Regions from separate parts of the Streptomyces fagopyri genome, predicted to be linked through region 3. Evidence: riboswitches for the same ligand, from Rfam matches in the RefSeq annotation. Region 3 holds a riboswitch; each other region holds the start of a gene.
What was found. A riboswitch is a leader RNA that binds a small molecule or an ion and turns the genes downstream of it on or off. The one in region 3 is predicted to bind cobalamin.

Region 1 (4,727 bases), 6.3 Mb from region 3:
AAGGACGTTGCGACGCACAGGCGTCATGTTCGAGGACACCACGACGTTCTTCGCGGCGTCCGGCACCTGGGAGAAGTGGCACTTCGTCAGCGTCGCGCCCGCGGGGGTGCCCATCTATCACCCGATGCACATCCACCTCATGAACTTCCAGGTCATCGACCGCCGTACGGTGGACGGTTCGGGCATGGACTTCGCCACCGGACGGACGACGAAGCCGATCACCCTCGGCGCGCCCGTGCCCGTCGCGCCGGAGGAGTCCGGCTGGAAGGACACCATCACCGTCAACGCCAACACCCTCGTCACCGTGGCCGGACGTCTGGCGGAGCAGACCGGCAAGGTGATGTACCACTGCCACATCCTGGACCACGAGGACGAGGGCATGATGCGGCCCTTCGTGATCATGCCGTCGGCCGTTCATGGAATCCATGACATGTTGATGGGGATGAACGGCGCCATGGGGATGAACCAGAAGGCGGGCGGGCACGCCGGGATGAAGATGTAGACCGGGTTCACACGCCCGCGCCGGATGGGCGGCTCGTCCCGGCCGAAGGGCCGGGGCCGGGCTGCCCGTACGGTGAGCTGACCTCGCCGGTGTCCGGATGCCGGGTGTCAGACGTCGTGTATTCCGTGACCCGGGGTGCCGCGTGGAGCCGGCCCCCGTCCGGGGGGCGGTGCGGTGGCCATGGCCGGAGGGGACATCGTCGCCGACGGTCCCACCCACGTCGTCGTGGCCTCACCGGCCTTCGCCGTCCGGCGGTCCCGGCCCTGGACCGCGGCGACCCGCGCGCACCTCACCTCCGTGGCGTGGCCGAGCGGTTCGTGACCGGCACCGGCTGCTCGGTGGCGGGCCGGGCGTGGCAACCGCACGGGGGTGCGGCTACCTGGAGGAGTGGTGAGCGAACATGGTGTCGAGAAGATCGTCCGGGACCTCCGTGTCCACCAGATCCTGGAAGGAACCAACGAGATCATGCGTGTTGTCGTCGCCCACGGCCTGACGGAGGCGTTCGGATGACCGGCGCCCATGACGCCGGGGCGGTCACCGGCGCCGACGACTCCGTGCTCCTGCGCACCGAGGGGCGTGCCGCGTACCTCACCCTCAACCGCCCCCGGGCGCTCAACGCGCTCACCCATGCCATGGTCCGCCGTATCGACGCCGCGCTGACGGTGTGGGAACACGACCCGGCCGTGGAGACCGTCGTCGTGACCGGCGCGGGGGAGCGGGGCCTGTGCGCGGGCGGCGACATCCGCGCGATCCATGACGACGCCAAGAACGGGGACGGCACGGCGTCGGCGGCCTTCTGGCGCGACGAGTACCGGCTCAACGCCCGTATCGCCCGCTACCCGAAGCCGTATGTCGCCGTGATGGACGGCATCGTGATGGGCGGCGGCGTCGGCGTCTCGGCCCACGGCAGCGTACGGATCGCCGGTGAGCGTTCCCGCATCGCGATGCCCGAGACGGGTATCGGCTTCGTCCCGGACGTGGGCGGCACCTACCTCCTCGCCCTCGCGCCCGGCCAACTCGGCACGCACCTCGCGCTGACGGGAACCGCGGTGGGCGCGGGCGACGCCCAGCTGTGCGGGCTGTCCGACCACTACGTGCCGTCCGGGTCCCTGCCACGCCTGGTCCAGGACCTCGCTCACGCACCGGTACGGGAGGTGCTGGGCCGACATGTCAGGCCCGCGCCGCCCGGAGAGCTCGCGGAAGCACGGGGATGGATCGACGCCTGTTACTCCGCCGCCACCGTCGAGGAGATCATCGGCCGCCTGCTGGACCACGGGGACAGTGGTGCCAAGCAGGCCGCGGAGACCCTGCTCGCCAAGTCGCCCACCGCGCTCAAGGTCACCCTCGCCGCGATGCGTGCGGCCCGCGGGCTCGGCTCACTGGAGAAGGTCCTGGACCAGGAGTACCGCGTCTCCTGCGCGGCGCTCACCGAACCGGACCTCGTGGAGGGCATCCGGGCCCAGGTCATCGACAAGGACCGCGACCCGCGCTGGTCACCACCGACGCTCGCCGAGGTCACCGACGCGGACGTCGCACGCTTCTTCACCCCGCTCGGCGAGCGCGAACTCGGCCTCGCCGCATCCGACATCACCCCCGAGGCTCCCTGGTGAGCGCCGTCGCGGTCGGTGGGATCGGGCACATGGGCGCAGCCACGGCCGCCAACCCGGTCATGACGGCCGATCGGATACGCGGCCGCGTCCAAGTCGTCCTCTCCCCGCGGGTGCCGGCCGCCCTCCACGTCCTCGACGCCCTGGAACTCGGCGACTTGAACGAGGTCGTCGCGGCCATCGACGAGAAGGAGCGCACGAGCGCCCCCGGCGACGAGGCGCGGGCCCGCTTCATCCACCGCTGACCCACAGGTCACGGCCGCCCGCCCTGCCCGGCGAGATGAAGATCACGACGGCTGGGACGGTCTTGGCCATGAACCCGACACGCGGTACGGTCAGTGCGATATCGACGACGGCATGGCGGAAGCCGGTGGAAATCCGGCACGGTCGCGCCACTGTGAACGAGACCCCCTCCTCGGGGGGTCTCTCAAGTCAGACCCGCAGCTGTCGTCCTGTGCACCACCGAGATGGGACGCGAACTCCCGAGGAGGTCCTGCCATGGCGCAGACCGTCGCTCCGCCGACAGCCACCCCGATCCCCGCCAAGCTGCCGATCGGCACGATCGTCCCCTGGGCGGTCTTCTTCGGCATCCTGATGCTGGTCCTGCTCTATTTCGTCGGTGCCGAGCAGGGCGCCACCGCCGTCGTCTCCGGCGAGGACGTCCACGAGTGGGTGCACGATGCCCGCCACCTCCTCGGCTTCCCCTGCCACTGACGAGGGGCACCGCGCACCCATGAACTCCGCAACTGTCAGAAATCTTCTCGTGCGGGGCATGCTCGCCGGTCTCGCCGCCGGTGTGCTGGCCCTCGTCGTCGCCTACTTCCTGGGCGAGCCCAGTGTCGACGACGCCATCGGATTCGAAGAGGCCCACGCCCCGGCACACGGGCACGAGGTCGAGATCGTCAGCCGTAGCCTTCAGTCCACCGGCGGCCTCGCCACCGGCGTGCTGATCTACGGCGTGGCCTTCGGCGGAATCGCCGCCCTCGCGTACTGCTTCGCGCTCGGCCGGGTCGGCCGCTTCAGCCCGCGCGCGACCGCGCTGCTGCTGTCCGGCTGCGCCCTGCTCGCGGTCTACGTCGTGCCGTTCCTGAAGTACCCGGCCAACCCGCCGTCCGTCGGCGATCCCGACACCATCGGCAAGCGCACGACGCTGTACTTCCTGATGATGGTGCTCAGTGTGCTTCTCGCGATCGCCGCCGTGATCATCGGCAAGCGGCTCGCACCCCGTTGGGGCACCTGGTACGGGACCGTCGCCGCGGTCGTCTTCTTCGCTCTCGTGATCGGAATCGCCTACGAGTTCCTTCCGGTCATCAACGAGGTCCCCAAGGACTTCCCGGCCACGTTGCTGTGGCGATTCCGTACCTCGGCCCTCGCCATCCAGCTCACCCTGTGGACCGGATTCGGTCTGGTCTTCGGTGAGTTGGCGCAGCGACTGCTGGCGCCGCGACCGGCGGCGGCCGTGGCGGCGGGAGCGACTCCCGTAACGAACTGACGCGTTCCCGCAGAGGTGACGCACCGAGAAGACGGCTGAGACACCGGTCGTCGATCACACGCAGAGGGCCCACCGGAACCGTCCGGGGGCCCTCTGCGTGTTCTCCCGGAATCCACGGCTCGGGAGACTGGCGGACGGCTCGGACGCCTTCCCGGTGGCGTGCGGGCGACGACGGCGACAGCGAGGGAGGAGGGGCGGCGATCCCGGGCGACCGGACGGCCACAACGGCGGTCGGCGCACTCGGTGGGCGCGAGATGGCGGCGCCTGCTCCTGAGGGCCGACGAGCGGCCCGTGTCGGCATCAGGCGGCCGGCGACCTGACGGGCGACGTCCGTCCCGCCTTCACGCCGGGCCCGTTCCCCGCTGTCTCAACGGCGCGGCAGCCGGGTCCACTTGAGATGCCGGCCGAAGGGTCGAGTACGTCCGGCAGGAGGTCTTCCGGCCGGTACGGCGGGACCACGCATCGGACGGCGTTCCTTGACGCGAACGCTGCCTGTCGCGGGGCCCCTGCCCCACTACGCCACGGTGTCCCGCACACTGCACCGCTCGCACCGACCGCGCCCCGGCCGGCTGCCCTTCCGCGGGGCGGCCCACCTCGCGCCGCTGGACCACGGCGACGGACTCGACCGTCGGTCGGCGGCAACCTGTCCGAACGGTCCACCGCGACCGGCTTCCCCGTCTCCCGGGCAGGTCGCGTCCGTTCTCCGTGGAGCGTCCGGGGCAGCCTCGGCCGCGGACGGAACGGCTGTCCGCAGCGGGGAGCGCCCCCGCTCCACCGTCGACCGAGGACCGACGAGAGCGACGGTACGTTCATTCCGCACCCGGGGGTCGGCCGTGCGCCGTGAGGACACGCCACAGAGGCCGCCGGCGTCCAAGTGGCCGCAATCACCGAACAGTTCAGGGGCCGCCGAGCACCACGGTCCGAGTGGAGTGGCGACGGAACGGGGCGGGCCCGTTGGTGCTGCCGGCCGGGCCGAGGAGAGTGGCGGGCGTGTGGGTCGGGGGCCGAGGCCCGTCGGCCGTACAGATGTCCACGCCGCGGGTGCGGTCGCCGGTCATCCCCTGTCCCATGGTCTCTCCCCAGGATCATGTGGCAACGAGGTGTGGAACGTGCAGGCCGAGGCTTC
Region 2 (4,727 bases), 7.0 Mb from region 3:
TCTTCAGGTATACGCGGGCTTCGGCGACTTCGTCATCGTGACCACCGGCCTTCTGCAGGACGAGCGCCACGAGACCGGTGGTGGCCGGGTCTCCGTCGCAGTACTCGCCGGGCCGGATGAGGATGCTGGTGACGCCGCCGTCCTTGCACTGGACCTGGGTGAGGCGTTCGACGGTGTCGGCCGGGGGCGTCACGCCGGCGCGCAGCAGGGCCAGAACGGACAGGGCCTGGCCGTCGGCATAGGTCGCGTTGCGGAAGTCTCCCTTTGCGGTGCAGCCCGGGGTGGCTTCACCGGATTCGGGGCCCGCGGCGCAGACGTTCTTCTTCAGGTCGCCGATCAGGTCGTGGCCGCCGAAGCCGGTCGGGTCCTGGCCGGTGATCTCGGCGAGGAGGGCGAGTCGGGCGGCGGCGGTGGCGTCGGGGGCCTCGTCCTTGCCCGCGAGGTAGGCGTAATCATCGGTGTGGGCGGCGAGGAACGCCGCGATCTTGCTGACGGTTGCGTCTTTCCTGTCGGCGGCGGCCAGGGCGTACGCCGTCTCCGTGGTGAGCAGGTGGTTCGGCGTGTCGGCGCCGTCGTCGACGATGCGCTCACCGTCGACGAGACTGCCCTTCAGCCATGCGCCGGCCGCCGCCAGGTCGACGTCGCCCGGGGCGCCGGTGGGCGTGTTCCCCGGGTCCGGGGTGTCGGTGCCGCCGGCGCGTACGTCGTCCGGAGTGAACGTGGGCTGTCCGGTGCTGCCGCCGATGTCGGTGCCGCCGTACACCCAGGCGTCGACGTCTCCGTCCCCCAGCTTGCGGTCCATCGCGCCGTACTGGCTGTAGGTCCAGTCGTCCTGTCCCGGGGAGGCGGTCCAGTACGACCAGTAGGCGGTGGCCGGTGGGGTGAGGACGCAGTCGTCCTTGTCCGGAGTCGGATACTGGGTGCCGGAGTTGAAGGAACCGGCGCCGATGCGGCAGATGAAGGCCGGGCCGTCGTGCTCGGTCCCGGTCGTATTGAAGCCGCCCTCGTGCAGCAGGTCGTAGCCGGTCGTCGGGGTGGTGTCGCAACCGCGTTCCACCGGTCCGCCGAAGGGACCGAAGTCGACGGCGACGACGGCGCCCTTGGTCGCGGTGCAGTCCCCGAGAGGATCCGCCGCCGCGGGAGACACCATGAGGAAGGTCAACCCGGAGGCCGCGAGCACGAGCAGTGCCGTCGCTGCGGACAGCACGGGTATGCGTCTCTTCCCCGAACGCCGGTCTGTGCGCTTGTCGGTCCCCACCACGGCCCCCGGCCCCTTGTCGTGTGCCGGCAAGGATTCCGAGCGTGGTCAAAGGCTCTCACCGAACACGGTGTCACCGCGGTGAGAGCTGGTCGAACCACGCCGTAGTCCTCGACGGCGTTTGTCCCTGAACATCAGGCTCCAGGTGTTCCGGCTCGCCCGGTCGTTGCCGGGCCTACGGTTGCGGGTCAGCGCCGGCGTTCGACCGGCTTCCCCTGGAGTTGAGTACGTATCAGCCGGAATTGAACACCGAGTCAAAGAGAGCGTCAAGGTGGAGGCACCGGATTGCGCACGGTGCCCGGAGGCTCGGCCCGAGTGTGTCTGGCGGGTGGCGGGCCCGTCGGGTAGCGTCCTGCGCTGCCATGTGGGGGAACCTGGTGCGAATCCGGGGCTGACGCGCAACGGTGTGGGACGGCGAGGGGCCGTTCCGAGCCCGAACACCCATACGGCGAGCTCTTTTTGGAAGCCGATCCACGCGTTTGGACGGCGGCCCGAACCCGCCGCTTCCTCAGTGGTTCACGCGGGGCCGGCCGGCGTCCCTCATCCCAGGAGCAGGCCATGTCCCGTCATGTGAAAATCCGTCGTGCCACGCTCACGACGGCCGCCGCCCTCGGCGCCCTCGTCCTCACCGCTCTTCCCGCGGCGGCGACGTCGACCCCCGCTCAGATCGCCACATCGAAGACGAACGGTGTGACGTATCTCAAGTCGCTCCAGGCCGCGGATGGTTCGTACGCGGGGTCCGGATTGTCCAACGAGTGGGCCTTCAGCGCCTTCGCCAGCGCCGGAACCGCGGCGGTGGATGTGACGCCGGGCGGCGACGCAAGCAAGAACGCGAGAACCGTCTACCGGAACCTGTTGGCGACCTCCGCGTGGCCGTCGGCCACCCCCGTAGTGACCGACTACGAGCGGGCCACCCTGAACGGATACGCGGCAGGCATCGACCCGGCCCGCGTCTCCGCCTCCCGTAACCTGGTCGCCGACATCTACAGCTATTGGCAGACCGCGGAGGCCGGCTACTTCGGTCCGTCCGCCAACTTCAACGGAACCGTCTTCGCGGCCCTGGCCCTCAACGGCGCCAAGACGCAGGCCGGTGGGCAGCGAATCCCCCAGTCCCTGCGCGACTCGATGATCGCCCGGCTGCGCGCCAACCAGCACAACGACGGCGGCTGGAACTACAGCAAGGCCGAAGGCAACGCGACCCAACTCGCCGCAACCAGCGACATCGACATGACCGGCGCCGCGATGGCCGCGCTGTGCGTCTCCGGGGTCCCCAACACGGACACCGACATCGTCCAGGCCAAGACGTTCCTCAAGGGCAAACTGGTCGCGGGCAGCGGCGCGTTCAACTCCATGTTCGGAGTCAACACGGACTCCAACGGCTGGGCCGTCTCGGGACTCAACGCCTGCGGCATCAACCCGCAGACCGGTGACTTCCTCACTTCCATGGGCAAGACACCCGTCGATTTCCTGATTGCCCAGCAGTTCAACCCGGGCGGCGGCTTCAAGTACCTGCCGAGTGACACGACCCCGTCGGCGTACGCGTCGGTCGACGGTCTGCGGGCCGTCGCGGGCGGCGGTTTCACCGCCACCCCGCCGACCCCCGTAACCTCGGGCGCACCGCAGTGGGTCGGCCAGAGCACCTTCACCTCGGGCACGGCGACGAAGCTGGCGCTGACCGTCGACGACGGCGCGGGCGGCCTCAAGGTGTGCTCGGTGTCCCTCACCCCTACCGGCACGACGACGACACTCGGCGCTGTGCTCGACGCCGCGACGAGCGCAGCCACACCCGCGGGCTGCGTCACGGGCGTGACGCCCTCATCCGGCACCGGCACGATCACCACGGTCAACGGCAAGGCCAACAGCGGCTCCAACACCTGGAAGGTCAGCGTCGACGGCTCCTCCTTCGCCGCGGCCACCCGCCAGCAGGTGATCAACGTCGGCGACACGATCGCGGTGCGCTGGGGCGCCTGACCGGTCCGATCGCGTCGGAACCGGCCGGAGGCGCCGACCAGGTGCTTCCGGCCGGCCCGGCCGTGTGGGTGCCATGCCGCACGGGGCGCCAAGCCCTCAATCGGCGCGGGACGCAGCACACGGCGGCGCACCGCCTACAGTCGCCGCATGCGTATCGTCTCCTTGCTGCCCGCCGCGACCGATATCGTCGCCGAACTGGGCCTGCTGGGAGCTCTGGTCGGCCGCACCCACGAATGCGACTGGCCACCGGAGGCGGTGGCGTCCATCCCGGTCGTGACCGGCGCCCGGTTCACCCCCGATGACCTCACCAGCCGCGAGATCTCGGAGGCCGTCGGCGGCTCGGCACACTCCGGATCCTCTCTCTACACGCTCGACACCGGAGCGCTCGCGGCACTGCGCCCCGACGTCCTGCTCACTCAGGACCTGTGTGCCGTGTGCGCCGTCTCCTACGAGAAGGTCAGCAGCGCCGTTCGCCTCCTCGACGCCGACACGCGTGTCCTGAGCCTGGAACCCCGCACCCTCCAGGACGTCCTGCGGTGCCTGGTCACCGTCGGCGACCTCCTCGGCGTCCGCGAGCGGGCCGAACGACACACGGCGGAGCTGTCGGCCCGGCTGGCCACGGTGGCCCGGCTGACCTCGGGCCGGCCGCGCCCCCGCGTCGTCGCCGTCGAATGGCTCGACCCGCTGTGGCCGGCGGGTCACTGGGTGCCGGAGCAGATCACCCATGCCGGCGGCGAACCGCTCCTGGCCTCACCGGGTGAACACACCAAGCCGATGACGTGGGACGACGTCCGGGCAGCGCATCCGGACGTCGTCCTCGTCATGCCCTGCGGGTCCGCACCCGAACGCACGCTGCGCGAATCCGATCTGCTCACCTCGCTGCCCGGATGGAGCGAACTGCCGGCCGTCCGGACCGGCAGGGTGTGGGTCCTGGACGGCCCCGCGTACTTCAACCGCCCCGGACCGCGCGTGGTCCGCGGGGTGGAGGTGCTGGCCCACGTACTGCACGGGGTGCGGGCCGGGGAGCCCGTGACAGCTGCCGAGGCCCGGCCTTTCTAGAGTGCCTTCCAGGTAAAGGCGACCTTGTCGCCGGCCTGAATCTCGAACTGGCAGCCGGCGACTGGGGTGGGAGTGCCGTTGACCGAGATGTTCCAGTACGCCGACGAGCCTCCGCTCACGTTCTTGATGGTGTCGACCGAGTAGTCGTCGAACGACGCGTAGGAGGTCACCAAGGCGCGACGTCCTGTTCGCGAGGTGGGAATGTGGCTCACCCACCTGAGCCAAAGGGCCTGGAGTTGTTGGCCGCGTCGTCTCAGGCGAGGACGTACTGTTCAGCGGCGTCCTGGACGGCGTGGGCGATGGTGCGGAGCTGCTGGACGAACCAGGGCTTGGCCGTTGTGCACGGAGGGCTGTCGTTGGGGAGTCGCCGTGTGAACTCCGCGTGGGCGGTGTCCTGTCGAAGCGTGGTCCCTCTCGACACGTCATGTGGCACTTACGG
Region 3 (4,727 bases):
CTCCTCGTCGATCCCGAGGCCGTGCCGGAAGGGCAGCACCCCGTACGTACGGCGTCCGGTGAGGTCCTTGAGCATGTCGAGTCCGGGCTCCAGCAGGGACACATCACCCCGGAACTTGTTGACCAGGAATCCGGCGACGAACTCCTGGTCCTCGCGGGACAGCAGCGCGACCGTCCCGAAGAACGAGGCGAACACACCGCCGCGGTCGATGTCGCCGACGACGAGCACCGGCAGCCGCGCGTTGCGCGCGATCCCCATGTTCACGATGTCGGTCCGCCGCAGGTTGATCTCGGCAGGACTGCCGGCCCCCTCACAGATCACCGCGTCATATGTGCCCCGCAACTCGGCGAGGCAGTCCAGCACGGTGCCCAGGAGCTGTTGCTGCCGGCCGCCGTGGTAGCCGCGGGCGGTCATCTCGCCCACCGGTCTGCCCATGAGCACGACCTGACTGCTCCGGTCGCTGCCCGGCTTCAGCAGCACGGGGTTCATGAGGGCGGTCGGTTCCACGCGGGCGGCCTGCGCCTGCATGGCCTGGGCGCGCCCGATCTCGGCGCCCTCGCGGGTCACGAAGGAGTTCAAGGACATGTTCTGCGCCTTGAAGGGCGCGACCTTGACGCCCTGCCGCACCAGCCACCGGCAGATCCCGGCGGTCACGACGCTCTTGCCGGCGTCGGAGGTGGTTCCGGCGACGAGGAGACCGCCGCTCATGTCGTACGCCCTTTCGTGAGGGGGCCCCTGGCGATCAGCCGCCCGGCCAGCAGTCGTCCCGCGGCACTCGCGCCCAGGGCGAGCCAGCCGACGCGCCGTGACAGCCGTACGGCCCGTTCGATGTCGCCGACGCGCACGGCGCGCCCGCCGTCGTTGAGGACGGGCCGGTGCTCGATCCGGCCGGAGTACGAGAGGGGCCCGCCGAGCCGCACCCCGAGCGATCCGGCGAACGAGGCTTCCACGGGACCGGCGTTGGGGCTCGGGTGCCGGCGGGCGTCGGCGCGCCAGGCGCGCACCGCCCCGCGCGGGTCGTCGCCGGCGACGGTGGCGAGCGCCGCGGTCAGCCGCGCTCCCGGCCAGCCCGCGACGTCGTCGAGCCGCGCGGAAGCCCAGCCGTACCGCAGGTACTTGGCGGATCTGTGCCCGACCATGGCGTCGAGCGTGTTCACGGCGCGGAAGGCGACCAGTCCGGGCACACCGCCGACCGCTCCCCACACCAGGGCGCCCACCACGGCGTCGGAGGTGTTCTCGGCGACCGACTCGACGACGGCCCGCGCGATGCCGTCGCGGTCCAGCGCCTGGGGGTCGCGCCCGCACAGGTGCGGCAGCCGTGCGCGGGCGGCCTCGACGTCACCGGTGCCGAGCGCGGCACCGATCGCCCGCGCCTCACGCCCGAGGGAGGTGCCCCCGACGACGGCCCAAGTGGCGGCGGCGGTCAGGGCGATGGACGCGGTACGGGAACGGCGTGCGCAGCGGCTCGCCAGCGCGGCCAGCGCACCGGCGCCCCCGACGCAGACGCTGGTGTGCAGCGCTCCCCATCCGCGGTGGTCCCGCCACAGCATCCGCTCCACGGCTCCCGCGGCCCGCCCGAACGCGGCGACCGGATGACCCCGGCGGGGGTCGCCGAGCAGCAGGTCGCCGAGGAGGCCGGTGGCGGCGCCGTACGCGAAGACGCGATCGGCACGCACGGGGTCAGCCGGCCGTGGGGTGAAGTGGAACCCTCGTACTCATCAAGACCCGCAACGGGCAGCCGCGCATGGCGATATGTCCTCACTCAGGGTGTCCACGCCCTGGTTCGACGAGACCGGCGGTGAGAGTTCCTGGCTCCCGGGGAGTTCCTTCCCCGGTCACAGTGGCGGGACCGCGCCGGATTCACACCGGCTTCCTCTTCTGTCGCCGTACTTGGCTCCGGCAGTCCACCACGGGTTGCAGGACCCGTCAACTTGCCGTTGACCTGCGAGGGGAGAGTGTGCGAAGGCCCACATGACGAGGGGCGGGGGAGGACGTGCGCGTGGGGTGAGGGACGGCATACGCGTGGGGTGCGGGACGGTGATCCGTCCCGCACCCCACGTGAAGTGAAGCCCGATTCAGGCTGTTTGCCGGAGCGCGGTCACCCGCGCGAGGTCACTTGCCGACGATGAGATAGATCCCGTACGCCACCGCCGCCGCGCACGCGGCGAAGCAGACGTACGCGCCGGTGACCGCGAGAGCGGCCGAACCACCCTGGGCGGACGCGGACTCGCGCTTGGTGAGACCGACGATGCCGAGGGTGAAGAGGCCGACGAGGGCCACGGTGACCACGAGGCTGACTCCGAAGACGGAGCCGAGGGCTGCCCAGTCGATGTTCATGCTGTTCTGTCCTTACACCGTGGCCGGGCGGGTGGGCTCCGCGTCCGGGGACGGGATGGTGGTCTTGAGATCGCCGGACCGGTCTCCGGCGACGGGGCCCGCGGGCGGCGGGACGACCGCGGCCATCGCGGTGGTGACGACACCGGCCGGCTCGGCGGCGACGTCGTTGACGTTGTCGACGGTGACCGGCTGACGCCGGGACAGGGTCCAGATGACGCCGGCGCCGGCGACCAGCAGCGCGCCGGTGAGGACGATGCCCCAGGTGCCCTGCTTGGTCAGGAACTCGGCGGCGGCGCCGGCCAGTCCGGCGGCCGGCAGGGTCAGGCCCCAGGCGACGAACATCCGGGTCGCGGTCGACCAGCGGACGACACCGCCCTTGCGGCCGAGACCCGAGCCCATCACGGCGCCCGAGCAGACCTGGGTGGTGGAGAGGGAGAAGCCGATGTGCGAGGAGGCCAGGATGGCCGTCGCGGCGCTGGTCTGGGCGGCGAAGCCCTGCTGCGGCGCGAGGTCGGTCAGCCCCTTGCCCATCGTGCGGATGATGCGCCAGCCGCCCAGGTAGGTGCCGAGCGCGATGGCGGTACCGGCCGAGACGATGACCCAGGTGGGAGGGTTCGAGCCGGGAGCGATCACGCCTCCGGTGACCAGGGCGAGGGTGATGATGCCCATCGTCTTCTGCGCGTCGTTCGTGCCGTGCGCCAGCGAGACCAGACCGGCCGAGGCGATCTGGCCGGCGCGGTAGCCCTTGGCGGTCGCCCTCTGGTCGGCGCGGTTGCTGATCCGGTACGTCAGCCGGGTGGCCAGCATCGCGGCGAATCCGGCCACGACGGGCGCGGCGACCGCGGGGAGCAGGACCTTGGTGACGACGGTCGAGCCGTTCACCGACGACCAGCCGGCCGACATGACCGCGGCGCCGATCAGACCACCGAACAGCGCGTGGGAGGAACTGGAGGGCAGACCCAGGAGCCAGGTCAGCAGATTCCAGAGGATGGCGCCGACGAGCGCCGCGAAGATCACTTCGGTGCGTATGCCCTCTTCGTTGATGAGTCCGCCGGAGATCGTCTTGGCGACCTCCACGGAGAGGAACGCACCGACGAGATTCAGCACGGCGGACATGGCCACCGCCGTCTTGGGCTTCAGAGCGCCGGTCGAGATGGTCGTCGCCATCGCGTTGGCAGTGTCGTGGAAACCGTTCGTGAAATCGAACACGAGAGCGGTGACGATCACGATTCCGAGGAGGAGCGTGATGTGTTCCATTTACCCAGGCTTCTGTTTGACGTCAGTGGCAGTTGGACCGTAGGCAACCTGAGTGAACGGAAGATGAACTGAGGCGGGCTTAGGGGTGTATCGAACCACGGTTCTCCCCTCCGTTTGTGTCGGCGTGAACGCCCGCGGAGTGGCCCGTGGTTCGAACGAAGGCGGAATATCGGGCTCCGTCAGCCCCTCGCGAGTCTCTTCAGCCGGGCCAGGGATCCGTTGAAGAGATTCTGGTCACCCGGCAGGGCCCCGTTGTTGTCGTACTGCCAGAACGTCCACGTCGACCAGCCGCCCGGCACCGCGCCGATGTCCGATGAGTCGTAGCGGGCCAGCCAGAGAGGGTGGTCCGCGGCGAAGGCGCGGCTGTTCCCGGTGCAGGTGGTCCACCAGTGGGCGGTCGTGTAGATCACCGGGCGGCGGCCCGTCTCCCGTTCGAGCTCGTCGCTGAAGTCCTGGATCCAGTGCACGAGCCCGGTTTTGCTCATGCCGTAACACTTGTGCCTGCTGTACGGGTTGTACTCGATGTCGAGCGCGGGCGGCAGCGTCCGGCCGTCGGCCTGCCAGACGCCTCCGTTGCGTACGAAATACGCGGCCTGCCTGGTTCCGGACGATTTGTTAGGAATTGCGTAGTGGTACGCGCCGCGGAGGATGCCCGCGTCGAACGCCCCGTCGTACTGCTGGTCGAAGTAGGGGTTGCGGTAGGTGTGGGACTCGGTGGCCTTCACGTAGACGAACTGGGCGCCGTTCGCCTTCGCGCTCTGCCAGTCGACGTACTTCTGGTGGGAGGAGACGTCGTGGCCCCTGGGCGCGCCGGCCGCACCTGCCGCACCGGCGGACGAGGTCGGCGCGCCGGTGAGCGCGGTTCCGGTGGCGGCGAGCGCCGCCATGACGGCCGCCGCCGCGAGGGCGCGGACGCGGCGACGGAACGGGCTGTGGCCTCGGGCCGTGTTTCCCCCCGGAATGACGTCGTGCACGGTGGATCCCCCAGAGGTCAGTGGAAGATCATTCAATGCACGTCGATCGTCGGTTCATCACTTTAAAATGCTGATCTGTCCGCATATGCACCCTTGCGGGCGTACGTCTTCCGCCCCGAAGTGCCCTCACCGGCATCCGGTTGACGTCCGTCCTGACAG

Region 1: linked by a shared signal. The riboswitch ahead of GFH48_RS03200 (CbtB domain-containing protein) and the one ahead of GFH48_RS30460 (cobalamin biosynthesis protein) in region 3 are both predicted to bind cobalamin.
Region 2: linked by a shared signal. The riboswitch ahead of GFH48_RS00065 (prenyltransferase/squalene oxidase repeat-containing protein) and the one ahead of GFH48_RS30460 (cobalamin biosynthesis protein) in region 3 are both predicted to bind cobalamin.

What each region holds. Positions count from the first base shown of each region.
Region 1 covers NZ_CP045643.1:757,842-762,568, reverse strand. The annotation lists gene GFH48_RS03220 (multicopper oxidase family protein) at 1-502, shown strand, start outside; gene GFH48_RS38965 (hypothetical protein) at 683-823, shown strand; partial or broken gene GFH48_RS38960 (acyl-CoA dehydrogenase family protein) at 754-1,012, shown strand; gene GFH48_RS03210 (enoyl-CoA hydratase/isomerase family protein) at 1,009-2,112, shown strand; gene GFH48_RS03205 (hypothetical protein) at 2,142-2,354, shown strand; cobalamin riboswitch at 2,428-2,572, shown strand; gene GFH48_RS03200 (CbtB domain-containing protein) at 2,608-2,823, shown strand; gene GFH48_RS03195 (CbtA family protein) at 2,843-3,601, shown strand.
Region 2 covers NZ_CP045643.1:15,585-20,311, forward strand. The annotation lists gene GFH48_RS00060 (prenyltransferase/squalene oxidase repeat-containing protein) at 1-1,150, opposite strand, end outside; cobalamin riboswitch at 1,584-1,721, shown strand; gene GFH48_RS00065 (prenyltransferase/squalene oxidase repeat-containing protein) at 1,817-3,229, shown strand; gene GFH48_RS00070 (cobalamin-binding protein) at 3,377-4,288, shown strand; partial or broken gene GFH48_RS00075 (DUF4430 domain-containing protein) at 4,285-4,455, opposite strand; gene GFH48_RS00080 (hypothetical protein) at 4,542-4,709, opposite strand; gene GFH48_RS00085 (FAD-dependent monooxygenase) at 4,722-4,727, opposite strand, start outside.
Region 3 covers NZ_CP045643.1:7,053,578-7,058,304, forward strand. The annotation lists gene GFH48_RS30455 (cobyric acid synthase) at 1-708, opposite strand, end outside; gene GFH48_RS30460 (cobalamin biosynthesis protein) at 705-1,676, opposite strand; cobalamin riboswitch at 1,784-1,924, opposite strand; gene GFH48_RS30465 (hypothetical protein) at 2,113-2,337, opposite strand; gene GFH48_RS30470 (inorganic phosphate transporter) at 2,350-3,594, opposite strand; gene GFH48_RS30475 (lysozyme) at 3,774-4,481, opposite strand.